Regions from separate parts of the Streptomyces marianii genome, predicted to be linked through region 1. Evidence: riboswitches for the same ligand, from Rfam matches in the RefSeq annotation. Region 1 holds a riboswitch; the other holds the start of a gene.
What was found. A riboswitch is a leader RNA that binds a small molecule or an ion and turns the genes downstream of it on or off. The one in region 1 is predicted to bind glycine.
Positions count from the first base shown of each region.

Region 2: it holds a riboswitch for glycine, as region 1 does, so the genes downstream of both, gcvP (aminomethyl-transferring glycine dehydrogenase) here and gcvT (glycine cleavage system aminomethyltransferase GcvT) in region 1, are expected to answer to the same signal.

Region 1 is NZ_VAWE01000001.1:2,468,850-2,472,250, forward strand. Features, by position in the region: gene FEF34_RS11085 (enhanced serine sensitivity protein SseB) at 1-598, opposite strand, end outside; gene FEF34_RS11090 (AAA family ATPase) at 890-1,591, opposite strand; glycine riboswitch at 1,724-1,821, shown strand; gene gcvT (glycine cleavage system aminomethyltransferase GcvT) at 1,981-3,096, shown strand; gene gcvH (glycine cleavage system protein GcvH) at 3,152-3,401, shown strand, end outside.
Region 2 is NZ_VAWE01000001.1:7,268,732-7,272,132, forward strand. Features, by position in the region: gene FEF34_RS32945 (DNA polymerase IV) at 1-1,018, shown strand, start outside; partial or broken gene FEF34_RS44360 (PRC-barrel domain-containing protein) at 1,165-1,311, opposite strand; glycine riboswitch at 1,426-1,521, shown strand; gene gcvP (aminomethyl-transferring glycine dehydrogenase) at 1,699-3,401, shown strand, end outside.

The sequences.
Region 1 (3,401 bases):
CGTCGAAGGCGGAGAGCTGGACGCCGACGAACAGGACCGGTGGGCCGCCCTCGATGCTGGCCAGGATCCGGCGGGCGGTCTGGACGACGCGGGTCGACTCGAACTCGCCGGCCGCGGCGGCGAGGAAGTCGACCGGCTCCTCCTGCCAGTCGGGCTCGAAGAGCCGGACCCGGCCGCCGCTCGCCGCGTCTCCGGCCTGGGAGGTGTCCCCGAGCGGCGTGCGGCCCGCGCGGCACAGCTCGGCGACGGCGGGCGGGGGCAGCGGTACGCCGACGGCGCCGCCCGGGTTCACGGCGATGCCGAGCTGCGGGGGCAGGCCCCGGGCGAACTCGACCGCGGGTGCGACCGTGCCGGACATGTGGTCGCCCGCGCCGAGGCGGAACTGCTCCCGGGAGCTGAAGACCGGGACGTACGGGGCGCCGTCGATCCCGATCGTCGGCAGGTCGAGGTCGGTGCTGTCGGGCCCGCCGCCCCTGGGCAGCGGCACCCACACGGCGCTCCGCCCGAGCACCTCCACGATCCGCCCCCCGGCCGAGGGGTTCCCGACCGAAGCGGCCAGCACCTCTTCGAGCTCATTGGCGGGCCATGTCGCGTCCACTGTGATCCCTGCTTCCCCCGCCGACCCGGACGGGCCGGCCACGATGTCCTCCGACAGCAGGGTAGCGGGCGGGGCGGGGGCGGAACTCGGGCGCGCGGGCCGGGGCCCCGGGGCACCGTCGAACGCCCCGCGCGGCCCGACCCGACTGGCTCCGTCTTTGCGGACCGCTCCCCGAAGCCCGTTGCCCGGAGCCGGTCGCTGCGGGCCCGGCTCGCCGGGCCCGGCTCCGTGGACCGCCCCCGAAGCCGGCCGTCCGGGGCCGCCCACTCGCCGCCGTCCCGCGTCCGCACCTCAGGACCCGTCGGTGAAGCCGATCCGGGTGAGCGCGGAGGCCGCCGCGCGGTCGAGGAGGGTCGCGGAGGCGCAGCCCTTGGGGAGGTGGCCGCGTTCGGCCACGCGGAGGAGGCGGGAGACCGCTCGGCGGTGGCGGGTGAAGGCGTAGCCGGAGACGCCGCGGCCGCGCTCCCGCTGGCCCGCACGGGCGGTCTCGGGGGTGACGTCCAGCAGCAGCAGATGGAGGTCGCGCCCCCGTCTGCGGGCCTCGCGGGCCAGCCAGCGCCGGACCCACGACTGCGTGCCGCAGTCGTGCACGACCACGCTCTCGCCGGAGCGCAGCGCCCGCCGCAGCCCCGCGTAGTGCGCGAACCGGACGAGCGGGCGGTAGGCGGCGTACGGCAGGGCACTGGGCATCCGCCGGTCCCAGCGGTCCCGGGCGTCCTGGGAGTCGATCCCGCCGCCTTCGGCCGCCCGCCGGATGAGCGTGGACTTGCCGCTGCCGGGCAGCCCGGAGATCACGACCACGTCGCCGCGGCGGAACACCAGGGCACGCGTATCGCACCCCTCGCGTTCCCGCAGGTCACGCACGACGGGCTGGGCCGTGGTGAGGCCGATCGGCAGGCCGCGCCGGGTGGCCCCGGCGGCTCGCGCGGGGACTCGGGGCCGGGCGGGTACCCCTGCGGTCGCCGGATAGGCGCCGGACTGCTGCAACGTCATCAGCTCACTCTCCCCCTGTCGGGTCTCCGAGACCCTGCCCAAGAAGCTTAAAGAAAAGGTAATGACCGACAAGTGATTTGCCGACGCGGGCGCCCGTGCAATGATGTCCGCGCAAACTGCATACCGGCCGCTTGAATCCGCGCGGGAGAGTCCTGGCCACTGTGTGGGCCGGGCGCCGAAGGAGCAAGTCCCTCCCTTGAATCTCTCAGGCCCCGTACCGCGCGCGACGAGGCAGATCTGAAAAGCGATCCGCAGTCCTGCGGTTCCACCCAAGGTGCAAGTCACGCCCTTCGCGTACGTCCGCTACGTGTGGTCGTGACGAACCTCTCAGGTTTCGATGACAGATGGGGAGGATCGTCCTCGCCAGTCATGCCCTGGGAGCCCCATCCATGAGCAACGCCCCCCGTCTCACCGCCCTCGATGCCCTGCATCGCTCGCTGGGCGCGACCATGACCGATTTCGCCGGCTGGGACATGCCGCTGCGCTACGCGAGTGAGCGCGACGAGCACAACGCCGTCCGCTCGAAGGCCGGTCTCTTCGACCTCTCCCACATGGGCGAGATCACCGTGACCGGGCCGCAGGCCGCCGCCCTGCTGGACTACGCGCTGGTCGGCAACATCGGCGGCGTCGCCACCGGCCGCGCCCGCTACACCATGATCTGCCGGGAGGACGGCGGCATCCTCGACGACCTGATCGTGTACCGCCTCGGCGACACGGAGTACATGGTCGTCGCCAACGCCTCCAACGCGCAGATCGTCCTGGACGCCCTCACCGAGCGTGCCGAGGGCTTCGACGCGGCTGTACGCGACGACCGGGACGCATATGCGCTGATCGCCGTACAGGGGCCCGAGTCGCCCGGCATCCTCAAGTCGCTCACCGACGCCGACCTGGACGGACTGAAGTACTACGCCGGCCTCCCCGGCACCGTCGCCGGCGTCCCGGCGCTGATCGCGCGTACCGGCTACACCGGCGAGGACGGTTTCGAACTGTTCGTCGAGCCGCGGCACGCGGAGACGCTGTGGCGGGCGCTGACCGAGGCCGGCGCCCCGGCCGGTCTCGTGCCGTGCGGCCTGTCCTGCCGTGACACGCTGCGCCTGGAGGCGGGCATGCCCCTGTACGGGCACGAGCTGACCACGTCGCTCACCCCCTTCGACGCCGGTCTCGGCCGGGTCGTGAAATTCGAGAAGGAGGGCGACTTCGTCGGCCGCAAGGCCCTGGAGGCCGCCGCCGAGCGTGCCGCCACGAACCCGCCGCGCAAGCTGGTCGGCCTGGTCGCCCAGGGCCGCCGGGTGCCGCGGGCCGGGATGGCCGTGGTCGCAGGCGGCCAGGTCGTCGGCGAGGTCACCTCCGGCGCGCCGTCGCCGACCCTCGGCAAGCCGCTCGCCATCGCCTACGTGGACGCCGCGCTCGCCACGCCCGGAACCGAGGGCGTGGGCGTGGACATCCGCGGTACTCATGAGCCGTACGAGGTCGTGGCGCTCCCCTTCTACAAGCGCCAGAAGTAGTCACTCCGGCATACCCCATCAGCAGCACTTCCCCGCGTACAGGAGAATTCAGGTCATGAGCAACCCCCAGCAGCTGCGCTACAGCAAGGAGCACGAGTGGCTGTCGGCCGCCGAGGACGGCGTCTCGACGGTCGGCATCACGGAGCACGCGGCGAACGCCCTCGGCGACGTCGTGTACGTCCAGCTCCCGGAGGTCGGTGACACGGTGACCGCGGGCGAGACCTGCGGCGAACTGGAGTCGACCAAGTCGGTGAGCGACCTGTACTCCCCGGTGACGGGTGAGGTCGTCGAGGCCAACCAGGACG
Region 2 (3,401 bases), 4.8 Mb from region 1:
GGACGGGCTGGTGCTCATAGCGCCCGGCACCGAGCGGGAGCTGCTGGGGCCGATGCCGGTACGGACTCTGCCGGGCGTAGGTCCGGCGACGGGCGAGCATCTGCGGCGGGCCGGCATGACCACGGTCGCGGATCTGGCCGAGGCGGGGGAGGACGAGCTCGTACGGCTGCTGGGGAAGGCGCACGGGAGAGCGATCTTCCGGATGGCCATGGGCCACGACGACCGGCCCGTGGTCGCCGAGCGGGACGCCAAGTCCGTGTCGGTCGAGGACACCTTCGACGTGGACCTGCACGACCGGGTCCGCATCCGGACGGAGGTCGAGCGGCTGGCCGACCGGTGTGTCCGCCGGCTCCGTGCCTCCGGGCACTCGGGACGGACGATCGTGCTGAAGGTGCGGCGGTTCGACTTCTCGACGCTGACCCGGTCGGAGACGCTGCGCGGGCCCACGGACGATCCCGCGGTGGTGCGGGAGGCTGCGGCCCGGCTGCTGGAGGCGGTGGACACCACGGGCGGGGTCCGGCTGCTCGGCGTCGGTGTGAGCGGCCTCGCCGACTACACGCAGGAGGACCTCTTCGCACAGGCAGCCGCGGGGGAGCGACACGACGAGGACGAGGAGTCCGCGCCGTCCCGTGAGCCGACGCCGGGCGAGGAGCGGTCGCCGGGCGGGGACGCGAGGCCGGTGGCGGACCGGCGCTGGGCCGCCGGGCAGGATGTACGCCACGCCGAGTACGGCTCCGGATGGGTTCAGGGCAGCGGGCTGGGGAAGGTCACGGTCCGCTTCGAGGAGCCGTGGTCGGCCGCGCCCGGCCGGGTGCGGACGTTCGCGGTGGACGACCCGGGCCTGGAGCCCTCGGAGCCGCTGCCGCTGGTGCGCCCGCCGGAGGATCAGTCGTCGTGGCCGGCCAGCCGCCCGAAGTCGCGGTCACCGGCGGAGCCGGTGCCGGGGCCCCCGGCCTCGTCGCCGGGGGACGGAGAGGTGGTCGGCCTCTCCGGAAGCGAGGGCAGGTCGAGACCGTAGTGGTGGTACAGCTGCAGCTCCTGCTCGGGAGAGAGATGGCGGCCGACACCGAAGTCCGGCGCGTCCTTGATCAGGGCGCGCTCGAAGGGTATGTGGAGGCCGTCGCCCTCGAGCCGGCTGGGCTCCAGTGGTACGAACGCGTCCCGGCTGAACAGGCCGGTTCGTACGGCCGCCCATTCGGGGACGCCCGTGGCGTCGTCGAGGTACACCTCGTCCACGGTCCCGATCTTGTGGCCGTCGCGGTCGAACGCCTTGCGGCCGATCAGGCTGCGCGGATCGATGTCGGTCTGCACGGTCCCTCCAAACAGGTCGCACGGGTTCGCTGAACACTACGAAAGTGCACATCCAGGGCGGCGTCCACTCGAAGCTCCCAGGTGAGGCCGCGCTGGTACGCTGGCAGCGGCTGCTGACCCCGTGCGGGAGAGTGCCCCGGTGAAAGCCGGAGCCGCCGAAGGAGCAAATCCTCCCCGGAATCTCTCAGGCCCCTGTACCGCACGGACGAGGTCACTCTGGAAAGCAGGGCGGGCGTCGGACGGCATCCGCTCTCACCGACGGTGAAAGCCGGCGCGCCCCGGGGCGTTCCGGTGAAGCTCTCAGGTTGAGATGACAGAGGGGGAGGCCGTCCGGGCACCCGCGCCGTGGTGCCCCTCGCAGGTCGTTACGACCAGGAGGCCTCCGCAATGACCGCCAACCGCATTCCGCTCTCCCAGCTGGAGCGAGGCACCCCCTTCGAGCAGCGCCACATCGGCCCCGACACCGAGGCCCAGGCGAAGATGCTGGCGCAGGTCGGCTACGGCTCGCTGGACGAGCTGACCGCCGCCGCCGTGCCGGACGTCATCAAGAGCACCGAGGCTCTGGGACTGCCCGGCGCCCGCACCGAGGCCGAAGTGCTCGCCGAGCTCCGCGGCCTCGCCGACCGCAACCAGGTGCTCGCCCCGATGATCGGCCTCGGCTACTACGGGACCTTCACCCCGCCGGTCGTCCTGCGGAACGTGATGGAGAACCCGGCCTGGTACACGGCGTACACGCCGTACCAGCCGGAGATCTCGCAGGGCCGTCTGGAGGCGCTGCTCAACTTCCAGACCATGGTCGCCGACCTGACCGGACTGCCCACGTCCGGCGCCTCGCTGCTCGACGAGGGCACCGCCGCCGCGGAGGCCATGGCGCTGTCCCGGCGCGTCGGCAAGGTCAAGAACGGTGTCTTCCTGATCGACGCCGACGCGCTGCCGCAGACCATCGCCGTGATCGAGACCCGGGCCGAGCCGACCGGCGTCGAGGTCGTCGTGGCCGACCTCGGCGACGGGATCCCGGCGGAGATCGCCGAGCGCGGAGTTTTCGGCGTACTGGTCCAGTACCCGGGTGCCTCCGGTGCCGTCCGGGACATAAAGCCGGTCATCGACCAGGCCCACGAGCTCGGCGCGATCGTCACCGTCGCCGCCGATCTGCTCGCCCTGACGCTGCTCACCTCGCCCGGTGAGCTCGGTGCGGACATCGCCGTCGGCACGACGCAGCGCTTCGGCGTCCCCATGGGCTTCGGCGGCCCGCACGCCGGCTACATGGCCGTCCAGCAGAAGCACGCCCGCAGCCTGCCCGGGCGACTCGTCGGCGTCTCCGTCGACGCCGACGGCAACAAGGCGTACCGTCTCGCCCTGCAGACCCGCGAGCAGCACATCCGCCGCGAGAAGGCCACCAGCAACATCTGCACCGCCCAGGTGCTCCTCGCGGTCATGGCCGGGATGTACGCCGTCTACCACGGTCCCGAGGGGCTGCGGACGATCGCGCGCCGGACCCACCGCTACGCCGCGATCCTCGCCGAGGGGCTGCGCGCGGGCGGTGTCGAGGTCGTCCACGGCACGTTCTTCGACACGCTGACCGCCCGTGTCCCGGGCAAGGCCGCCGGCATCGTCGCCGCGGCCCGCGAGGGTGGTGTCAATCTGCACCTCGTGGACGCCGACCACGTGTCGCTCTCCTGCGACGAGACCACGCTGCGTGCCCAGGTCTCCGCCGTCTGGGCCGCGTTCGGCGTCTCCGGCGACATCGAGGCGCTGGACGCGACCGTCGAGGACACGCTGCCCGCCGCGCTGCTCCGCAGGGACGATTACCTCACCCACCCGGTCTTCCACGCGCACCGCTCCGAGACCGCGATGCTCCGCTACCTGCGCCGGCTCGCCGACCGCGACTACGCGCTGGATCGCGGCATGATCCCGCTCGGCTCCTGCACGATGAAGCTGAACGCGACCACCGAGATGGAGCCGGTCACCTGGCCGGAGTTCGGCCAGATCCACCCCTTCGCCCCGGTCGGGCAGGCCGAGGGTTATCTGACCCTGATCCACGAGCTGGAGGAGCGCCTCGCCGAGGTCACCGGCTACGACAAGGTCTCGAT